Regions from separate parts of the Nocardioides eburneiflavus genome, predicted to be linked through region 3. Evidence: predicted binding sites of a transcription regulator. Region 3 holds the regulator's gene; each other region holds the start of a gene.
The links. Region 3 encodes HrcA, which represses chaperone genes, less so after heat shock. Its sites were predicted from a motif close to TTGGCACTCGNNNNNNNCGAGTGCCAA; they were not measured.

Region 1 (7,296 bases), 680 kb from region 3:
CGCGCCGCGGACCAGCCGCGCTCCTCGGCGAGGACCAGGTAGGTCTCGGCCCTGGTCAGCACCACGACCTCGTCGACCGTGTCGGCGTGCACGGGGCCGGAGGCGAGCAGCGGCACCAGCGCGCTGATCGTGTCGACGTGCCCGGCGCGAGCCGCCTCCAGGACCGCGTTCATGCGCGCGTCGTCGTCCGCCCCCTGGGCCAGCACCGGCACGAAGGGGGCCATCGGCACGACCGCGTCGCAGGCGAAGTCGACGAACCGGTCCAGGCGTACGCGGCGATCCGGCTCGTCAGCCAGCCGCAGCGCGTCGAAGGAGTCGCGCAGGGTGCCGCTCCTGCCGAAGGTCGCGGAGCCCATCGCGGCCATGAGCAGTCCGGGCTTGCCATCGAACGTCTTGGTGACGTACTCCGGGGAGACCTCGGCCTCACGGGCTACGGCGACGATCGTCGTACGCCGCCAGCCGAGGTCGGCGAACAGTCCCGCCGCCGTCACGGCGACGTGGATGCGTCGCTGCTCGGCGGCTGCTCGGCGGCCGCTGGCGTCGTACGGCCGCCGGCCGCGCGCCTGGGTGCCGGTCATGGTCGCGGACCTCCGGTCACGGTCTCCGGGCGTCCGCTGCCGACGCCGGCCCCCTGCCGCCAGCGTCGACGCGAACGCGCCATCCGGGTGGAGCCGGGCAGTCGTCGCCCCACGCGACGCCGGCTGCTCCATCCCGAACCCCCATTGGATACGATGACACCGTAGTCAATGAGTCACGACGATCGCGGGAATCCACGCGGTGGTCTGGACCAGTGGTGTCGTCAGGACCCGCTGTAGTTGGGCGCCTCGACGGTCATCTGCACGCCGTGGGGGTGGCTCTCCTTGAGCGAGGCCGAGGTGATCCGGACGAAGCGGCCCTTGTCCTGCAACTCGGGGATGGTGCGGGCCCCGACGTAGAACATCGACTGGTTGAGGCCGCCGACGAGCTGGTGCGCGACGGCCGAGAGCGGGCCGCGGTAGGCGACCTGGCCCTCGATGCCCTCGGGCACGATCTTGTCGTCGCTGGCGACCTCGGCCTGGAAGTAGCGGTCCTTGGAGTAGGACTTCTTGCCGCGGCTGCTCATCGCGCCGAGGGAGCCCATCCCGCGGTAGGACTTGAACTGCTTGCCGTTGACGAAGACGACGTCGCCGGGCGACTCCTCGCAGCCGGCGAGCATCGAGCCGACCATGACCGCGTCGGCGCCCGCGACGAGCGCCTTGGCGATCTCGCCGGAGTGCTTCATGCCGCCGTCGGCGATGAGGGGTACGCCGGCCGGCTTGGTGGCGAGCGACGCCTCGTACACGGCCGTCACCTGCGGCACGCCCACGCCGGTGACGACGCGGGTCGTGCAGATCGAGCCCGGGCCCACTCCGACCTTGACCGCGTCGGCGCCCGCGTCGACGAAGGCCTGAGCGCCCTCGCGGGTCGCGACGTTGCCGCCGATGACCTGCACGTGACGGGTCGCCGGGTCGGTCTTGAGCCGACGGACCATGTCGAGCAGCAGGTGGACGTGGCCGTGCGCGGTGTCGGCGACGAGCACGTCGACCCCGGCCTCGACCAGGGTCGTGGCGCGCTCCCAGGCGTCGCCGAAGTAGCCGATGGCCGCGCCGACGAGCAGCCGGCCGTCGGCGTCGTACGACGCGTGCGGGAACTGCTCGCCCTTGACGAAGTCCTTCACGGTGATCAGGCCGCTGAGGCGTCCCTCGGCGTCGACGAGCGGGAGCCGCTCGCGCTTGTGGGCGCGCAGCAGCACCGTCGCCTCGTCGCGGGAGATGCCGGGATGTCCGGTGATGAGGCCCTCCCGGGTCATCACCTCGTCGACCTTGGTGGTCGCCCACTCCGCGACCGGGGTGAACCGGAGGTCGCGGTTGGTGATGATGCCGAGCAGGTGGTGGTCGACGTCGACGACGGGCAGGCCGGAGACGCGGTACTCGCCGCAGAGCCGGTCGAGCTCCTCGAGGGTCGCGTCGGGGCCGATCGTGACGGGGTTGGAGATGATCCCGGTCTGGGTCCGCTTGACCAGGTCGACCTGACGGGCCTGGTCCTCGATGGAGAGGTTGCGGTGCAGCACGCCGATGCCGCCCTCGCGGGCCATCGCGATCGCCATCCGGGCCTCGGTGACGGTGTCCATCGCGGCGCTGACCAGCGGCACGCGGATCGAGATCTCGCGGGTCAGGCGGGTGGTGGTGTCGATGTCGCTGGGCGCGAGGTCGGACTCCCCCGGCAGCAGCAGCACGTCGTCGTAGGTGAGGCCGAGCGCAGCGAACTTCTCCGGGATCTCCACGGGGCACATTCTACGGTGCCGCGGCGGGGCGCCCGGCCCGGGTCACGGGCTGGGCCAGGCCCGTCACACCGTGGCGAGCCTCCGCACCGGGATCCGCACGGTGAGGTCGTCGCTGCCCATCCGGATCCGTCCACGCAGCCCCGTGCCGAGGACGAGCGGCAGCACGGCAGGGTTGTCCGCCGCGGTCCGCACCACGAGCTCCTGGGCCTCGGAGGTCCGCGCGACCCGCGCCGTCTCCAGCAGTAGCCGTGACCCGATCCCGCGGCGCCGCCAGGCCGGGTCGACCGCCAGCTCGACGTACCAGGCGTGCTTGTCGTCGCCCTCCCACGTGGCCTGCCCGACGACCACGCCGGCGACGACGGCGCGCACCTCCCCGTCCCGCACCTCCAGGACCGGCTCCTGGTCGGTCGACACGTCCTGCGGCTCGGGCGCCGCGGTCACCGCGGCGGCGTCGAGCACGTCCGTGACGAGCTCGGCCAGCGCGCTGCCGCGCGCGTGCTCCGCTGCGGTGAAGGGCGCCGTGCGGCGCAGCTGGACGACGACGTCGCCGATCTCGAGGTCCATGCCGTCCATCAGCGGCGACAGGCCCGTCGCGTCCGGGTCGGCCTCGGCGTCGAAGAGCTGCGCCACGACGTCGGGGAAGCTCGCCGGCTCGGCCAGGATGCTCCGCGCCGCCAGCACGTAGCGGGTGGGTTGGTCAGCCAGCGCCGCCTCCGTGCACGGGAGCACGCTCACGCGGGTGCCGCCCGCGCGCTCGACGAGGTCGGCGAGGTCGGCGAGGTCCCAGCTGTCGGGCGTACGGAGCACGAGCTCGTCGGTCACCCGGTCGACGCCGGGGAACACCTGGAGTCCCAGGATGTTCACGCCGGCGGACCCGCAGGCGGTCGTCAGCTCGGCGAGGGCACCGGGTCGGTCGTCCAGGGTCGTACGCACTCTCCACAGCATGCGACCCATCGTGGCCGGCAGATGTTTCGGGGGATCGTACGAGGCGTGACGCGCAGGTCACGAGACGACGGGCACCCTGACGGACATGGCGACGGCCCGCCCCGCCGCCGCCGACGTGGCGGAGTGGCAGAGCGGGCCGTACGAGCCTGGTGGAGCGGCCGGTCAGTGACCGTGGCCGTGCCCGTGACCACCGGCCGCGGGCTCCTCCTCCTCGGGCTTGTCCACGATGAGGGTCTCGGTCGTGAGCAGCATCGCGGCGATCGAGGTCGCGTTGACGAGCGCCGAGCGGGTGACCTTGACCGGGTCGAGGACACCCTGGGCGACCAGGTCGCCGTACTCCTCGGTGGCGGCGTTGTAGCCGTTGCCGACGCCGAGCTCGCGGACCTTCGACGTCACGACGTAGCCGTTGACGCCGCCGTTCTCGGCGATCCAGCGCAGCGGCTCGTCGGCAGCCTTGCGGACCACGCGGACACCCGCCGCCTCGTCACCGGTCAGGCCGAGGTTGCCCTCGAGCACCGACACGGCGTGGATGAGCGCGGAGCCACCGCCGGGGACGATGCCCTCCTCGATCGCGGCGCGCGTCGCCGAGACGGCGTCCTCGATGCGGTGCTTCTTCTCCTTCAGCTCCACCTCGGTGGCGGCGCCGACCTTGATCACGCAGACACCGCCGGCGAGCTTGGCGAGGCGCTCCTGGAGCTTCTCGCGGTCCCAGTCGGAGTCGGTGTTCTCGATCTCGGCCTTGATCTGGTTGACGCGGCCCTCGACGGCGGTGGCGTCGCCCGCGCCGTCGACGATCGTGGTGTTGTCCTTGGTGATGACGACGCGACGCGCCTGGCCGAGGACCTCGAGGCCCACCTGGTCGAGCTTGAGGCCGACCTCGGGGGCGACGACCTGGCCGCCGGTCAGGATGGCGATGTCCTGCATCATCGCCTTGCGGCGGTCACCGAACGCCGGGCTCTTCACCGCGGCGACGTTGAAGGTGCCGCGGATCTTGTTGACGACCAGCGTCGAGAGCGCCTCGCCCTCGACGTCCTCGGCGAGGATGAAGAGCGGCTTGCCCGTCGCGATGACCTTCTCGAGCACCGGGAGCAGCTCCTGGATCGAGGAGATCTTGCCCTGGTGGAGAAGGATGTAGGCGTCGTCGAGGACGGCCTCCATCGACTCCGGGTCGGTGACGAAGTAGGCCGAGATGTAGCCCTTGTCGAACTGCATGCCCTCGGTGAACTCGAGCTCGGTGCCCATGGTGTTGGACTCCTCGACCGTGATCACGCCGTCCTTGCCGACCTTGTCGAAGGCCTGGGCGAGCAGGTCGCCGATGTGGCTGTCGCGGCTGGAGATCGTGGCGACGGAGGCCATGTCCTCGCGGGTCTCGACCTCGCGGGCGGCCTCGCGCAGCGCGTCGCCGACGGCCTCGGCCGCGGCGTCCATGCCCCGCTTGAGGCCCATCGGGTTGGCACCGGCCGCGACCGCGCGCAGGCCCTCGTGGACCATGGCCTGGGCCAGCACGGTGGCGGTGGTCGTGCCGTCACCGGCGATGTCGTTGGTCTTGGTGGCCACCTCCTTGGTGAGCTGGGCACCGAGGTTCTCGAACGGGTCGTCGAGCTCGATCTCGCGAGCGACGGTCACTCCGTCGTTGGTGATCGTGGGGGCGCCCCACTTCTTGTCGAGGACGACGTAGCGGCCCTTGGGGCCGAGCGTCACCTTGACGGCGTTGGCGAGGGCGTCGACGCCACGCTCGAGCGCGCGCCGGGCGTTCTCGTCGAACTCCAGGATCTTGGGCATCTGGGTGTGCTCCTAGGAAGGGTTGATCAGGGCCTGACGTGCACGGATCCCGGCCGGCGCTGGGCCGGCCGGGATGCGCAGGTGCGTCAGGAGACGACGGCGAGGATGTCGCGGGCCGAGAGGATCAGGTACTCCTGGCCGGAGTACTTGACCTCGGTGCCGCCGTACTTGCTGTAGATGACCTTGTCGCCCACCGCGACGTCGAGCGGGACTCGGTTGCCGTTGTCGTCGATGCGACCGGGACCGATCGCCACGACCTCGCCCTCCTGGGGCTTCTCCTTGGCGGTGTCCGGGATGACCAGGCCGGAGGCGGTGGTCTGCTCGGCTTCGAGCGTCTGGACGACGATGCGGTCCTCGAGGGGCTTGATGTTGACCGACACTTCGGATCAACCTCCACTTTCTCTGCACGAGATTCTTCAGGAGCCCGGGTCGATTTGCCCGGGGCTCCCAGGACGTGGGCTCGCGGTCCGGGCGGCACGCCGTCGCGGGGGTCGTGCCAGGCTCACGAGCGTTGGCGCTCTCGGGTCGAGAGTGCCAGAACAGACGCTAGCACTCTGACCAACCGAGTGCTAGCCGGTGTCCCCGCTGGCAGGATGCCGACGTGGAGATCGAGACGCTGGACTGGCTGCGGACGACCGAGGGCGGTCGCCTGCTCGTCCACGCGGCCCAGGCCTGGGCCGACCACGCCGGCGACCCGGTGCGCGTCGCCGCTCTCGTACGCCGCTTCGAGCCCGACGCCGAGAAGGCGGCCGCGGCCACGACCCAGGCGCAGCTCCGGGCGAAGGCCGTGGCCAAGTTCGGCGACGCCGCCCACCAGATGTTCTTCACCCCCGACGCGCTCGAGCAGGCCACCCGCACGCGGGTCGCCGACCACCGTGCGGCCCGGCTGGCCGCGGCCGTCCCCGGCGGCAGCGTCGTGGACCTCGGCTGCGGCATCGGCGGCGACCTCATCGCCTTCGCCCGCGCCGGCCTCGTCGCCGCCGGTGTCGACCTCGATCCCGTCCGCGTCGCGATGGCGCGTGCGAACCTCGACGCGCTCGGGCTGCCCGGCGCGGTCCAGGCGGGCGACGCCACCGCGGTCGACCCGAGCGGCTTCGACGCCGCCTTCGCCGACCCTGCCCGCCGCGGCGGCCGGGGCCGCGTCTTCGACGTGGCGGGCTGGACACCCCCGTGGCCGTGGGTGCTCGACCTGTTGCAGCGGCGCGCCCTCGTCAAGGTCGCTCCGGGCATCGGCCACGACCTCGTGCCCCCCGGCGCGGAGGCGGAGTGGGTCAGCGACGGCGGCGAGGTCAAGGAGGCGGTCATCTGGTCACCCGACCTCTCCACCGCCGACCGACGGGCCACCGTCATCGGCGAGCGCGGTCTGGCCACCCTCACCGACGAGGACGACCCCGGCGCCGGCGTACGCGAGGTCGGAGCGTTCCTCTACGAGCCGGACGGCGCCGTGGTGCGCGCCGGCCTGGTGACGGCGGTGGCCGCCGGGGTCGACGGCGGGCTCGTCGACGAGCACATCGCCTACGTCACCAGCGACGCCTCCTTCCGTACGCCCTTCGCCCGCGGCTACCGCGTGCTCGAGCAGCTGCCCTACCGCGAGAAGCAGCTCCGGGCGGCCCTTCAGGAGCGCGGGATCGGCCGCCTGACGATCAAGAAGCGCGGCGTGCAGGTCGTCCCCGAGGAGCTGCGCAAGCGGCTGGCCCTGCGCGGGGACGACGAGGCCACGCTCGTGCTCACGCGGGTCGCCGGGCAGGGCACTGCGCTGCTGGTCGAGCCGTTCTGAGTGGCCAGCGCACCTAGCAACCGGTGCGCGCGACCCCGGCGACCTTGACCGGGAGCCGGCCGGGCGCTCTCGCCCGGCCCTGGAGCACCTCGACCAGGACGGCCATCGCCGCGGGCGTGTCCCCGAAGGTCGCGATCCGCGTGGGCGCGCTGACCCTCCCGAGCACCCACGGGGTGTCGGTGGCGACGGCGATCTCGCCGTCGACCGGGGCGTCTCGGTAACCGGTGAACCCGATGGCTGTCCCAACGGCCAGCCGCGCGTCCTCCCGTGCGGTCCAGGCCGCGAGCCGCCGTACGCGTCGCGCCTCCGCGCGCTTCCACTGTCGCTTGCGCAACGTGTACGCCCGCTTGCCCTCCTTCCTCCGCCGCTCCGGCTTCGGCTTCGCCTCCGCGAGTCGTGACGGGGGCGCCTGCCGCAGCAGCACCGTCATCCCGGCCCCGCGAGCAGCCGCGGCGAACACGCCGACGGCACCGGGGTCGCCGTACGGGTG
Region 2 (7,296 bases), 840 kb from region 3:
GGCCGCGGCCGACGCCAGGTCGAGCTCGGCGGTCCCGAGGTAGGTGAGCGCCCGCGCCCAGTCGAGGGTCTCGGCGACGCCGGGCGGCTTGAGCAGGTCGTCGCGCTGGCGCAGCTGCTGGACCAGCCCGACCACCTGACGCGCCAGCGCCTCGCTCACCTCGGGGGCGCGCGAGCGGACGATCTCCACCTCGCGCTCGAGCCCGGGGTGGTCGATCCAGTGGTAGAGGCAGCGGCGCTTGAGCGCGTCGTGCAGCTCGCGCGTGCGGTTGGAGGTGAGCACGACCAGCGGCGGCTCCGGCGCGGTGACCGTGCCGAACTCAGGGATCGTCACCTGCCAGGTCGACAACACCTCCAGCAGGAACGCCTCGAACTCGTCGTCGGCGCGGTCGACCTCGTCGACCAGCAGCACGGCCGGTGCCTGCCGCAGCGCGGCGAGGACCGGGCGCGAGAGCAGGAAGCGCTCGTCGTACAGGCTCTTCTCGGCCTCGTCGGAGTCGACCTCCCCGGCCGCCTCGAGCGCCCTGAGGTGCAGGATCTGGCGAGGGAAGTCCCAGTCGTAGAGCGCCTGGCTGGCATCGATCCCCTCGTAGCACTGGAGCCGTACGAGCGGCAGGTCGAGGCTCTGCGCCAGCGCCTCGGCCAGCGCGGTCTTGCCGGTGCCGGGCTCGCCCTCGAGGAGCAGCGGGCGCTGCATCCGCGACGCCAGGAACACGACCGTGGCCAGCTCGTCGTCGGCGAGGTAACCGGTCGCCCCCAGCCGGGTGGCCACGTCTGCGGCGGAGTCCATGCCTTGCATGTCGTCAGGCTACGACCCGGCACGTTGGTCGCACGTTGGACCGGCCACCTCGACCCAGGCGGTCACCGGTGGTCGATGTCGGCTCCGGTCGCGAGGTCACCGCACTCGACCAGCTCGACGTCGTGGGTGGCGAGGTAGTCACGGGCTCCGCGGTCACCGGTCGCGGTCTCGACGACACCCGCCCAGTGGTCGCGCCCGAGGAGCACGGGGTGCCCCGGCACCCCGTCGTACGCCGCCCGCGCGAGGGTCGCCCGTCCGTGGTCCGCGTCGAGCACCCGGGCCACGACGGCACCGCCGACGTCGGGGAGGTCGACCAGGGAGACGAGCACGGCGTCGTGGTCCGTGTACGCGATCGCCTCGAGCCCCGAGCGCAGCGAGGCACCCATCCCCTCGGCCCAGTCGTCGCAGCGAATGCGCGAGACCGACATCGGCAGCAGCGCGGACGCCCGGGCGGCCTCGGCGCCCAGCACCACCACGATCTCCGCGCACGGTCGCAGGGCGTGCACCGACCGCAGCAGCCACGAGGTCCCGTCGGCATCGCGCGCCAGGGCCTTGGGGCCGCCGAACCTCTCGCCCGCGCCCGCGGCCAGGAGGAGGCCGACGACGGAGGTCACTGCTCGTACGCCTCCGCGTACAGCGCCTCGAGCTCGGGCGACGTCTCGGCGGTGAACCCGCACAGGGTGACGCGTTCGTCGTCGGCGCTGACCAGGTAGGTCCGGCCCTCCTGGAAGTCGACGGCCATCAGGAGGTCCTCGAGGGCCTTGCTCGGCGCCTCGACGGTCACCGTCGAGGCCTCGTCGCCGGCGTACCAGCGATCGACCTCGAGGGTGACGGTGCCGTCGTCGATCGACGTCACCGTGCCCTCGAAGGCGGTGTCGAAGGTGGCGAGGATCTCCGCGGACGGCATCGCGCACTTGGCGGTCGCCGACCCGTCGGCGGTCAGGGCGAGGGTCTCGTCGCCCGACGGGCTCGAGGTGTCGCTGGCGGCAGGGTCGGCGGGCATCGCCGTGTCCTCGGCCGATCCACAGCCGGAGACCGCGAGGGCGACGACTGCTGCGAGGCCCGGGAGCAGGCGGGAGGTGCGGAATCGGCTCTCGTGTCGGCTCATGGCTGGCGTCCCTTCGTCAGTCGGCGTGCGTCGGGCAGGTGGTGCCCGGGTCGTCCATCAGTGGGACGGGTGGGGCACTGGGCGGGTTCCGCTGCTCGACCCCCCTCACTTCACCGTCTCCTCGGTGAGGTCCTCGCCCTCCTCCTCGTCGACGCGGCGCTTGATGCGCCCCATCCCCGGGATCTTGGCGAGCATGTCGTTGAGCTCGCGCGCCACGGTCAGGAGGTCGTGCATGTCGGGCGCCACCGTGCCAAGCGTCGTGAGCACGGGGATCACGTCGCCCTCCACCCGCGCGGTCAGCTCGGGCAGGTGGTCGACGAGCCGGACGAGCGCCTTCACCTCGTCGGGGTGCGTCGTGTCGGCCAGGGTCTCGAGCGTCGGCTGCAGCCGGAGCAGGGACGGCTCGAGCTCGTCGACCAGGTGGGTGACGCGACCAATCTGGACGCCTGCGTCGTCCACGACGCCGCCGGCCCGTACGACGACGACGTTGGCCGCCTCGGTGACCTCGCGGACCCGCTCGATCGCGGCCGAGGCACGGACGAGGAGCCGCTCGGCGTCGTCGAGCAGCGCCAGTGCCCGCGGGACCGCACCGAGCAGGGCCTCGACCTGGTCACCGCCTCGCTCGAGGGCGGACAGCACGTCACGGGGGCCGGGAACGGGAAGGCGCATGCGGCATTCCTACCAGTGGGTCCGCGGGCGCGACGCGCGCACGTGCGGCGGTCGTGGCCCTCGTACGCGCGATCCAGGGACCAGACCCGCCGCACGCGCGGCGGCCCGGACCGTACGCCTCCCCCATCGCCCCGACATGGCAGCAGGGCCCCCGCCGGAGCGGGGACCCTGCTGGTGGTGCTGTGTGGGGCGTGGACGATCCGGTCGCGCAAGCGCGCCCGGCTGGCCGATCAGAAGTCCATGCCGCCCATGCCGCCCATGTCGCCGCCGGGCATGGCCGGCGCCTTCTCGGGCTTGTCGGCCACGACGGCCTCGGTGGTGAGGAACAGCGCGGCGATCGACGCAGCGTTCTGCAGCGCCGAGCGGGTGACCTTCGCCGGGTCGATGATGCCCTCGGCGATCATGTCGACGTACTCACCGGTCGCGGCGTCGAGGCCGTGGCCCGGCTCCAGGTTGGCGACCTTCTCCGACACGACGCCGCCCTCGAGGCCGGCGTTGATGGCGATCTGCTTGAGCGGGGCCGAGGTGGCGACGCGCACGATGTTGGCGCCGGTGGCCTCGTCGCCAACCAGGTCCAGCTTGTCGAACGCGGTGGCCGCAGCCTGGACGAGCGCCACGCCACCGCCGGCGACGATGCCCTCCTCGACCGCTGCCTTGGCGTTGCGGACGGCGTCCTCGATGCGGTGCTTGCGCTCCTTGAGCTCGACCTCGGTGGCCGCGCCGACCTTGATGACGGCCACGCCGCCGGCCAGCTTGGCGAGGCGCTCCTGGAGCTTCTCGCGGTCGTAGTCGGAGTCCGACTTCTCGATCTCGGCGCGGATCTGGTTGACCCGGCCCTCGATCTGGCCCTGGTCGCCGGCACCCTCGACGATGGTGGTCTCGTCCTTGGTGATGACGACCTTGCGCGCCTGGCCGAGCAGCTCGAGACCGGCGGTGTCGAGCTTGAGGCCGACCTCCTCGGAGATCACCTGGCCACCGGTGAGGATCGCGATGTCCTGCAGCATGGCCTTGCGGCGGTCACCGAAGCCCGGGGCCTTGACGGCCACGGAGCGGAAGGTGCCCTTGATCTTGTTGACGACCAGGGTCGACAACGCCTCGCCGTCGACGTCCTCGGCGATGATCAGCAGCGGCTTGCCGGACTGCATGACCTTCTCCAGCAGCGGCAGCAGGTCCTTGACCGTCGACACCTTGGAGTTGGCGATGAGGACGTAGGGGTCCTCCAGCACGGCCTCCATGCGCTCGAGGTCGGTGGCGAAGTAGGCCGAGATGTAGCCCTTGTCGAACCGCATGCCCTCGGTCAGCTCGAGGTCCAGCCCGAAGGTGTTGGACTCCTCGACGGTGATGACGCCTTCCTTGCCGACCTTGTCCATCGCCTCGGCGATGATCTCGCCGACGGTGGTGTCAGCGGCGGAGATCGACGCGGTGGAGGCGATCTGCTCCTTGGTCTCGACGTCCTTGGCCATGCTGAGCAGCTGCTCGGACACGGCGGCGACGGCGGCCTCGATGCCGCGCTTGAGACCCATCGGGTTGGCGCCGGCCGCGACGTTGCGCAGACCCTCGCGCACCATGGCCTGGGCCAGGACAGTGGCCGTCGTCGTGCCGTCACCGGCGACGTCGTCGGTCTTCTTGGCGACCTCCTTGACCAGCTCGGCGCCGATCTTCTCGTAGGGGTCCTCCAGCTCGATCTCCTTGGCGATCGAGACACCGTCGTTGGTGATCGTGGGGGCGCCCCACTTCTTCTCCAGCACGACGTTGCGGCCCTTGGGGCCCAGGGTGACCTTGACCGCGTCGGCGAGGGTGTTCATACCCCGCTCGAGGCCGCGGCGGGCCTCCTCGTTGAAAGCAATCAGCTTCGGCATAACTCTTCGCGATTCCTGTCGACGTGAGTTCTGTGGGTACGACTCCCGGCGGGCTGCCCGCGACGGACGATCCGCTCCGCCGGCGATCCATTCCCGTCGGCTTCTGCGGACCTCAGCGTCACCTGGGTCGTTGTCACTCTCATGACGAGAGTGCCAGCGTCATGTTTAGCACTCGCACCATGAGAGTGCAAACGCGTCCACGAACCCGGGGTGGAGCAGCGACCGCCCCGTGTCGGCGCTGCTCCACCCCCCTCCCGCGGTCCCTCCCCGGCCCCTCCCGGTCAGGGCATCTGGATGAGCTTGATGCTCTCCGTGACGGCGTTGACCGCCGTCGCGAAGATCGGCCCCAGCTCGGTGCCGCTGGCGGCGCAGTAGAAGTAGTCGCCGTCCTTGTTCTCGGCCACGCGCTCGGCGGAGGTCGAGCAGTCACTGTCCGCCTTGCTCGGGGTGCCGGACGGCGTCGGCGAGGCGGCAGCGGCCAGGTAGTCGCGCACCCAGGGCGAGCGAGGCGTACGGCCGCCGGGCTTCTCGCACGACGCCGACCGCGCGTCACCGAAGCCGATGACCAGCACCGTGACGCCGCGCGCCTTGGCCTGCTCGGCCACCGCGGTCAGGTTGTCGCAGCCCTTCTTGCCCTTGCCGTTGCCGTAGGAGTTGCGCCCGGCCCCGATGTCGCCCGAGCTCGTGATCGACGTGCTGCCCTCCTCGAGGAGCTCGTCGGGCTGACCGTCGGTCTCGAAGATCAGCACCTTCTTCGCCGTCCCCGGGCGCTTGGGCAACGACCCGAGGTTGTTGGGGTCGAGGCCGAGCAGGTAGCGCGAGGCCCCCTTGAGGGCCGAGGCGAGGTGGGTGCCGTAGCTGCCGGTGGACAGGCCGGGCACGGCACCGTTCGGCATGCACCTGACGCCCGTGACGAGCTTGCTGCTCGAGCTGATCGGCGCGTCGCGGTTGGCCTTGTAGTCGTTGCTGAAGTCGATCGCGATCCACTTGCCGCCCTTGGGCCCGTCCGAGGCGGTCGTGGCCGCCGTGGCACACGACGAGGTGGCCTTGCTCTTGTGCATCGCCCCGAACGCGACGTAGTGCAGGGTCGGGTCCATCACCCCCAGGCTGTCGATGATCGCGGCCTGCATGTCCTCGCGGTCGTCCTCGGCCATGCTGGTGGTGCGGTCGGCCATGAAGACGATGTCCATCGGGTTGGGCAGGGTCTCGCCGCACGAGCCCCGGCACGCCGACGACGACACCGAGCCGGTCGAGCCCTCGTCGCGCCCGATCACCGGCGCGAAGTCGAAGTCGACGACCTTGGAGTCGCTCACCGTGATGGTGTTGCACCGGGCGGTGACGGGGCACGGGATCGAGCAGATCTTCGTGTTGCACCGCACCTGTGAGCTGGAGTAGGTCCCCGGGTCGCACGTCGCGGGGATCTGCCCCGAGGCGACCTGCCTGCTGGCCCCCGTCGAGGCGACCACGCAGAAGAGCTCAGTGTCCGGCGTCATCCCGGCGTCCTGGGTCTTGGCCATGGTGACCGCCCACGTCTTGGCGCTGGTGCCGCTCGCCGGCAGCTCGAAGGCTCCAGCGTGCGCGGCGGAGTCGACGTGGTCGTGGAGTCGCTGGCGCTCCATGGCGAGGGACGAGATGTCCACGGCGAGGGCGGCGCAGCCGAACATCACGACGGCGAGGAGGGCGACGACGATCGCGACCGCGCCGGTCTCGTCCGGCTCGCCGCTCCTGCGCGCCCGCAGCGCGCTCACTCGATCCTCATCTTGCTGGTCTTGGACAGCGTGAGGCTCGAGGACAGCGCCTTGCCCATCGGCGTCAGCCACGCATGCTCGTAGGTCGCGGTCACCACGGCGACACCGCCGGTCGTGTGGTCGGCGTCCCAGGACCCGCAGTTGCCGCCCAGCGGAGTCTCGCAGGACACCTGGACCGTCACCGTCCCCTCGAGGTCGGCCAGCGAGTCGTTGACGACCGCGTCGACCTCGCTGCTGCTGGCGCTGAGGCTGGCGGCGCGCACTCCCTCCCGGGTGGCGTTGTTGAGCACGGTGTAGCGGTTGATCGCGAACCCGAGGTCGATGATCGAGAACACGATCGCCAGCAGGAGCGGCACGACGAGTGCGAACTCCACAGCCGCCGCTCCGCGCTCCGCGCGTGGGCGTGAAAAGGGCATGACTATTTCCTCCCGCAGGTGCGACGCCCTCGAGGCGTCGCGAAGGTTGTGACGGTGACCCGGCACGGATGTCGGATCACCGGCCCTGCCCGCACCCCCCAGCGCAGGCAGAACAGGGGCAACCTAGCGGGGGTGAGGCCACCCTTATCGACGTTGTGGGGATTTGTTTGCCGACCTGTCTAGACAGGCCGGTTCAGGCGTGCGTACGCCTCCGCGCGGCGACGGAGGACCGTCATCCCTCGGGGAGCTCCGAGGAGCCGTAGAGCTCGTGCGCGACGTCGTCGCGGTTGCTGCCCTCCCGGTTGTCGCCCTTCTCGATGATCACGAGGTTGTGGTAGCAGTGGACGGCACGGACCCACTGGTCGGTGTAGGTCGGCTCGTAGCCCTCGAGGAGGAACTCCTCGTGGTTGAGGCCGTCGACGAGGTCCTTCACCAGGTCCATCGAGGTCCCCGGTGCCCGCGGGTCGAGCTCTCCGCCCCAGGCCGGCCAGTAGGAGGTCTGGATGTCCTCGATGCAGTAGATCGCGCCGTCGGGCAGCAGCGGGAAGAGGATCCTGAACGACTCGCGCACATGGGCAGGGATGTGGCTGCCGTCGTCGATGACCACCAGCGGCGCGCCCTGCTCGTCGATGATCCGCCGGAGGACCTCCGGGTCGGTCTGGTCGCCGTGGTAGGCGTGGATGTGCCCCCGGGTCAGC
Region 3 (7,296 bases):
ACCCGGCCGCCTACGCCGAGCGGCTCGCGCGCGGGGTCTCGCCCGCGCTGGCCCGCGAGGTGCTCGGCTACCACGACCAGCGGGTCGAGCGGATCATGCTCGAGATCCGGCTCGTCGAGGGGCTCCCGGTCACCGCCCTCGACGCCTCGGGGCGCTCGCACGTCGCCCGCATGGTCGCCGACGGCCTCGTCGAGCTCTCCGCCGAGCGCCTGGTCCTGACCCAGCGCGGCCGCCTGCTCGCCGACGCCGTGGTCCGCGACCTCACCGACTGAGCACTGCTTCGCTGGTCGAGGAAGGCGCTCTGGCGCCTGTCACGAGACCCGGCTGGTCCGCGGGTTTCGAGACGGGTCGGCCAGTCCTTCGCTTCGCCCAGGCCTGTCCGAGCCCTCCTCGACCTCCCGACCTCGTCAGCCCTTCGCTCCGCTCAGGGCTGGGTCGTGAAGTCGATGAGCTCCTCCACGCGGCCCAGGAGGGCGGGCTCGAGGTCGGCGAAGGACGTGACCCGGCCGAGGATGTGCTTCCAGGCGCGCGCGATGTCGGCCTGGTCGCGGTGGGGCCACCCGAGCTGCTGGCAGGTGCCGGTCTTCCAGTCGATGCCCTTCGGGACGTGCGGCCAGCGCGGGATCCCGAGGCGGTCGGGCTTGACCGCCTGCCAGACGTCGATGAACGGGTGCCCGACGACGAGCACGTGCTTGCCGACGGGGGAGCGCGCGATGCCCTGCGCGATCCGCGCCTCCTTCGACCCCGGGACCAGGTGGTCGACGAGCACGCCGACGCGGCGCTGCGGACCCGGCTTGAAGTCGCGCAGGTGGTCGGCCAGGTCGTCGACGCCGCCGAGGTACTCCACGACGACGCCCTCGATGCGCAGGTCGTCGCCCCAGACCTTCTCGACGAGCTCGGCGTCGTGGCGGCCCTCGACGAAGATCCGGCTGGCCCGGGCCACGCGGGCCCGCGCGTTGGGCACCGCGACGGAGCCCGAGGCCGTACGGGTGGGTGCGGCGGGTGCGCCGGCCCGGACGGGACGGGTGAGGACCACGGGCCTGCCCTCGAGCAGGAAGCCGGGGCCGAGGGGGAACGTACGGCGCTTCCCGCGCCGGTCCTCCAGCGTCAGGGTGTCGATGTCGCGATCGATCGCGACGACCTCGCCGCACCAGTCCGTGGTCACCTCCTCGACGACCATGCCGAGCTCGGTGGGCATCTCGGTGGCGCGACCGTTCCTGGGGACACGCCAGTCGCCGGAGAGGACGTCGGTTCCGTAGCGATCCTGAGGCACCGGTCCACGTTAGGCGGCCGACGGCTCGAGACGGTGGTGGCACGCCGTGCGGTACCCATGACCCCTCGTCGGCTCACTCCTCGTCGGCTCACTCCTCGTCGGAGGAGTCACCGGCGGGGGTGTCGCCGGCACCGTCGCCCTGGGTGGGCGCCTGGCTCGCGCCGTCGTCGTTGCCGAGGTCCTCCTGGGTGGCGTCCATCTCGAGCTCCTCGCGGCTCTTGGTCTCCTCCGCGTCCGGGTCGAGGGGCTCGGCCAGCGGGTTGTCCTCGCCGGGCTGGAGGTCCTCGGGGAGCTGGTCGTCGGAGATGCCGCCGAGGCTCGCGTCGTCGGGCGCCGCGGAGTCGCCGGAGTGGTCGGAGTCGGCGGGGCTCGTGCCGCTCCCGGCCTTGGGCGTGTCGGTCGACTCGGGGTTGTCGGTCTGGGACTCGCTGTTCTCGGTCATGTGCCAGTCCTACCCATCCGGCCCGCACCGGGCCAGCCCCGTGGGGGTGGGACGGCTCAGACCAGGGGGAGGCGCTTCTGGCTGCGCGGCAGGTGCTCGTAGCCGAGGCGTACGGCGCTCTCCAGCAGCGCCGGGTCCCACGGCCACTCGCCCTGCGCGAGCGCCTGCGACCGGGGGACGCCGCGGGAGGCCAGGTCCCGGATCGTCTCGGCGATCACGCCGAGGTCGACGCGCTGGTCCTGCACGAAGGCCTTGTCGACGACATTGCCGTGCCCGGGGACCACGACCGTGGCGTCGGTCATCAGCCCGAGCACGAGGTCGAGCGTCGTCGGCCACTCCAGGGGCCACGAGTCGCCGCCGATGAAGGGCGGGTCGGACTCCTCGACCAGGTCGCCGCCCAGCAGCACGTCCGCGTCGGGCACGCGTACGACGAGGTCGCCGGCCGTGTGCCCGCGGCCGGGGTGGATCAGCTCGACGGCGCGGTCCCCGAGGTCCAGCTGGACCGCCGAGGAGAACGTGTGGGTGGGCAGGCGCAGGGTCGTCGCGAGGATCTCCTCGCGGCGCGGGTCGTCGAGGTCCTGCTCGTAGCGGGCGAACGTGTGGCGGGCCGAGACCTCCATGTGCTCGGCCGCCCAGTCGGTGGCGTGGATCGGCACGTCGCCGAGCTGCTCGACCATGGTGGCGTTGCCGAAGTGGTGGTCCCAGTGCTCGTGGGTGTTGACCAGGCCCGTCAACGGTCCCGCGCCCAGGCGGCGTACGTCGTCGGCGACCCGGCGGGCCTCGGCGGCGGAGCCGTGCGTGTCGACCATCAGCAGGCCGTCGGAGCCGCCGACGAGCGTGATGTTGACGTGCATCCAGTCGTAGTGCGCCACCCACACCCGCGGCGCGACCTCGGTGAAGCGGGGAGTGGAGTCGGGCATGCCCGGGAGCCTACGGTTCCCTTGTAGAGTTGGCACTCCGGGCGAACGAGTGCCAACAACCGGATCCGACGTGCAGAGGAGGGGCTCGATGGTGGACGACCGCAAGCTCGACGTGCTCCGCGCGATCGTGGAGGACTACGTCGCCACCGAGGAGCCCGTCGGCTCCAAGGCGCTCGTCGAGAGGCACGGCCTCGGTGTCTCGCCGGCCACCGTCCGCAACGACATGGCGGCGCTCGAGGACGAGGGCTACATCCACCAGCCCCACACGAGTGCCGGCCGGGTCCCGACCGACAAGGGCTACCGGCTCTTCGTCGACAAGCTCGCCACCCTCAAGCCGATGAGCGTCGCCGAGCGGCGGGCGATCTCGACGCTGCTCGACGGCGCCGTCGACCTCGACGACGTGGTGCAGAAGTCGGTGCGCCTGCTGAGCCAGCTGACCCGCCAGGTCGCGATCGTCCAGTACCCGACGCTCTCGCGGTCCACGGTCCGCCACATCGAGCTCGTCCTGCTGACGTCGACCCGCGTGATGGTGATCCTGATCCTCAGCACCGGCCGGGTCGAGCAGCGCCTCGTCGAGCTCGACGAGGCGATCGTCGACACCGACCTCGCCGAGCTGCGGGTCGCGGTCAACCAGGCCTGCGCAGGCGTGCAGATCGCGGCCGCCGCGGCCGCGCTCGGCGACCTGCCCGACGCCGTACGCCCCGCGCACGCCGACTCGGCCCGCGCCATCGTGGGCGTGCTCACCGAGGCGATGTCCGACCACCGCAACGACGAGCGCGTCGCGGTCGGCGGCACCGCCAACCTCGCCCGCTACGGCGACTTCGACACCGCCGTCCGGCCGCTGCTCGAGGCGCTCGAGGAGCACGTCGTGCTGCTCAAGCTCCTCGGGGAGTCGGGCACCGACGCCCTCACCGTGCGCATCGGCCACGAGGGCCCCTACTCCGAGCTCGCGGCCACCAGCGTCGTGGCCACCGGATACGGCCCGCAGGAGTTCCACCTCGGCTCCCTCGGCGTCGTCGGCCCCACCCGCATGGACTACCCCGGATCCATGGCAGCCGTGCGCGCGGTCGCGCGCTACGTCTCCCGGATCCTCGATGAAGGAAACCAGTGACCCAGGACCCCTACGAGATCCTCGGCGTCTCGCGTGACGCCGGCGCCGACGACATCAAGAAGGCCTACCGCAAGCTCGCGCGGCAGCTCCACCCGGACGTCAACCCGGACCCGGCCACGCAGGAGCGCTTCAAGGACGTCTCCCGCGCCTACGAGGTGCTCAGCGACCCCGGCAAGCGCGCGGCGTACGACCGCGGCGGCGACGCGTTCAGCCAGGGCTTCGGTGGCGCCGGGCAGGGCTTCAGCTTCACCGACATCATGGACGCGTTCTTCGGCGGCGGGGCTCCGGGCGCCGGTCAGTCGCGCGGCCCGCGCTCGCGGGCACGTCGCGGCCAGGACGCCCTGATCCGCCTCGACGTCGAGCTCGCCGAGGCCGCCTTCGGCGTCACCCGCGACCTCAAGGTCGACACGGCGCTGCGCTGCGAGGCGTGCGAGGGCGAGGGCACCGCGCCGGGCACGAAGCCCACCGCCTGCGAGACCTGCCACGGCCAGGGCGAGGTCGCCGTCGTGCAGCGCTCGTTCCTCGGCGAGATCCGTACGCTCCGCCCGTGCGCGGCCTGCCGCGGCTACGGCTCGATCATCCCCGACCCGTGCCGCGAGTGCTCCGGCGACGGCCGGGTCCGGTCGCGTCGCACCCTGACGGTGAAGATCCCCGCCGGCGTCGACCACGGCACCCGCGTCCAGCTCACCGGCCAGGGCGAGGTCGGTCCCGGCGGCGGTGCCGCCGGTGACCTCTACGTCGAGATCCACGTCGCACCGCACCCGACCTTCACCCGCAACGGCAGCGACCTCCACACCACGATCTCGCTGCCGATGACGGCGGCCGCGCTCGGCACCCAGCTGACGCTGCCGCTGCTCGAGGCGGACCTGCCGACGTCCGAGGGCTCGGAGACGGCCACGACCTACGACCTCGAGGTCCGCCCGGGCACCCAGTCGGGCAGCGAGCAGGTGATCCGCGGCTTCGGGGTGCCCAGCCTGCGCGGCGGTCGCGGAGACCTGGTGGTCAGCATCTCCGTCGACACCCCGACCCGCCTCGACCCGCGCCAGGAGGAGCTGCTGCGCGAGCTCGCGGCGATCCGCGGCGAGGAGTCGCCCGACGGCCAGGTCGAGGCTCCGCACAAGTCGATGTTCGGACGCCTGCGCGACGCCTTCCAGGGCTGAGCCCGTGTCCCTGCCGGTCCACCTCGTGGAGTCCCTGGCCGACGTGTCGGTGGGCTCGCTCGTCGAGGTCACCGGCGACGAGGCCCACCACGCCGTCGCCGTGCGCCGACTGCGCGAGGGGGAGCAGGTCGTGCTCACCGACGGCCTCGGGACCTCGGTCACCGGCAGCGTCGCCTCGACCGGCAAGCGGGTCTTCACCGTCACCGTCGCGGGGATGACGCGTGACGGACGCCCCGAGCCGGCGTTCACGGTGGTCCAGGCGCTGCCCAAGGGCGACCGCGGCGAGCTGGCCGTCGAGGTGCTGACCGAGGTCGGGATCGACGTCGTCGTCCCGTGGGCCGCGTCGCGATCCGTCGCCGTCTGGAAGGGCGAGCGGGCCGCGAAGTCCCACGCCAAGTGGCAGGCCACCGCCCGCGAGGCCGCGAAGCAGTCGCGCCGCTCGTGGCTCCCGACCGTCACCCCGCTCGCCTCGACCGCCGACCTCGCCGCACTCGTCGCCGAGGCCGACCTCGCCGTCGTCCTCCACGAGGACGCCACCCTCCCGCTCAGCTCGCTCGACGTCCCCGCGTCCGGTCGCATCGTGGTCGTCGTCGGCCCGGAGGGCGGGATCGCCCCCGACGAGCTGGCTGCGCTCGCCGACGCCGGCGCGCATTCCGTACGCCTCGGCGCCGAGGTGCTGCGCACGTCGACCGCCGGCGTCGCCGCGGTCGCCGCGCTGCTCGCGCGTACGCCCCGCTGGGGCTAGCCCCTGTTCTCGCGCCGCGACCACCGATGGACCGCCCGCGATCAGTCGACGATGGTGATCCGGCGATCGTCGACGTGGACGCGACCCTCGCCCGACGGGTCGTCGGTCCGTGAGACCACGAGGTAGTCGCCCGGTGGCACGGCCGTGAGGTCGAAGGTCACCTCGAACGGGAAGAGGCGGTCCTCGTAGGTCCCGGCGATGGCGGGCTCCTCGGCGACGACCTCCCCCGCGTCGGAGAAGCGCTGGATGCGGGTGACGATGTTGCCCTCGAACGAGTTGCCGACGCCGGTCACCGTGAACGGGTGGTCGTTGTCGACGAGCAGTCCCTCGGAGGGGTTGGACAGCGACACGTGGGCGAGGACGGCGAGGTCGGAACCCGGCGACAGCGGCTCGGAGGTCGGGACGCCGAGGACCTGGTCGATCGGGTTTCCGCCGGAGAAGAACTGGACGGCCGCCCGCGCCCGGGCTGCGGCCTGGACGGTGCGGACCACCTGCTCGATCGCGACCGCGGCCTCGGCCTCGGTCATGCCCGCCGGGCGTTCCCGGTGGGCCGGGTCCACCGTCACGCCGATCACGCCGTCGTCCCCGACGCCGTCGAAGGAGATCGTCTGGATCGCATCGGCCGGCCACAGGTTCGCGTAGTCGGGATCCTCCGGCGGCAGGGACAGTGCCGCAACGGCCGCGCCGAACGGATCGCCCGCCTCCACCCTCCGGAACTCCCGGTAGAGCCGGAGGCCGTCCGGGGTGTCGCCCGCGTAGTAGGCGGCGACGGTGGTCGTCGACCCGCCGTTCTCGGCCTCGGCAGCGCGACGCATCTCCTCGAGGCGTTCCTTCCGCTCCTGCAACGAGCCGGACCCGTCGGGCGCGGGCGCAGGCGTCGTGGCCTGCTCGGCGGGGGGAGGCTCGGTGCTCTGCGGCGTACCTCCCGTGCCCAGCGCCAGCGCCGTCACCACCGACGCCGCGACCAGCCCGACGCCACCGGCGGCCCACCAGCCGCGGCCGGGACGACGTACGCCGGTCGCCGCACGGATCGCGTCGAGCCGCTCACCCGGCTCGACGCCGTCGGCGACCTCGTGGAGCAGGTCCGTGATCCGCTCGCTCATGACTCGTCCTCCCACCAGTCACCGAGGAGGTCGCGCAGGGCCGCGCGTCCCCGGTGTGCGTGTGCCTTGACCGCGCCGCGGGTGATGCCGAGCGCATCGGCGACCTGCGCCTCCGACCAGTCCAGGTAGTGCTGGAGCACGAGCACCTCGCGCTGCCGGTCCGAGAGCTGGCGCAGCGCCTGCTGCACGGCGTCGCGGCGTGACCCGCCGAGTCCCGGGCCGTCGACGACGGCGTCGCCGTGCGGAGTGTTCCGAGCGTGGCGCTCGACGACCACGCGGTGCCGCAGCGCCGAGCGGGAGCGGTTCACCACGGCCTGGCGCAGGTAGGCGAGCGCCTTGTCGGGGTCGCGCAGCCGCGACCACTTCCCGTGCATCGCGACGAACGCGTCCTGCACGACGTCCTCGGCCGACGCCTGGTCGTGGACCAGCAGGACGGAGAGGCGGACGAGCTGGCGCCAGTGGGCGGCGTAGAGCTGCTCCACCGCCGCGTCGGCGTCAGCCCCGACGAGGCCGGGGACTGAGGGCTGGGACTCGGTCACGGG

Region 1: a site for HrcA is predicted at 5,576-5,602, ahead of groES (co-chaperone GroES). Genes of this name have one in related genera too.
Region 2: a site for HrcA is predicted at 4,600-4,626, ahead of groL (chaperonin GroEL). Genes of this name have one in related genera too.

What each region holds. Positions count from the first base shown of each region.
Region 1 is NZ_SRRO01000001.1:2,311,987-2,319,282, reverse strand. It holds gene EXE59_RS10895 (TetR family transcriptional regulator) at 1-578, opposite strand, end outside; gene guaB (IMP dehydrogenase) at 800-2,311, opposite strand; gene EXE59_RS10885 (GNAT family N-acetyltransferase) at 2,366-3,247, opposite strand; gene groL (chaperonin GroEL) at 3,410-5,029, opposite strand; gene groES (co-chaperone GroES) at 5,116-5,409, opposite strand; gene EXE59_RS10870 (class I SAM-dependent methyltransferase) at 5,631-6,806, shown strand; gene EXE59_RS10865 (glycoside hydrolase family 3 protein) at 6,820-7,296, opposite strand, start outside.
Region 2 is NZ_SRRO01000001.1:2,154,040-2,161,335, reverse strand. It holds gene EXE59_RS10145 (AAA family ATPase) at 1-798, opposite strand, end outside; gene EXE59_RS10140 (nucleotidyltransferase family protein) at 861-1,412, opposite strand; gene EXE59_RS10135 (hypothetical protein) at 1,409-1,906, opposite strand; gene EXE59_RS10130 (hypothetical protein) at 2,012-2,575, opposite strand; gene groL (chaperonin GroEL) at 2,806-4,434, opposite strand; gene EXE59_RS10120 (pilus assembly protein) at 4,716-6,182, opposite strand; gene EXE59_RS10115 (TadE/TadG family type IV pilus assembly protein) at 6,179-6,598, opposite strand; gene EXE59_RS10110 (class I SAM-dependent methyltransferase) at 6,831-7,296, opposite strand, start outside.
Region 3 is NZ_SRRO01000001.1:2,990,020-2,997,315, forward strand. It holds gene hemW (radical SAM family heme chaperone HemW) at 1-272, shown strand, start outside; gene EXE59_RS14070 (DUF3097 domain-containing protein) at 425-1,273, opposite strand; gene EXE59_RS14075 (hypothetical protein) at 1,362-1,715, opposite strand; gene EXE59_RS14080 (MBL fold metallo-hydrolase) at 1,772-2,635, opposite strand; gene hrcA (heat-inducible transcriptional repressor HrcA) at 2,724-3,746, shown strand; gene dnaJ (molecular chaperone DnaJ) at 3,743-4,906, shown strand; gene EXE59_RS14095 (16S rRNA (uracil(1498)-N(3))-methyltransferase) at 4,911-5,651, shown strand; gene EXE59_RS14100 (Gmad2 immunoglobulin-like domain-containing protein) at 5,693-6,754, opposite strand; gene EXE59_RS14105 (SigE family RNA polymerase sigma factor) at 6,751-7,293, opposite strand.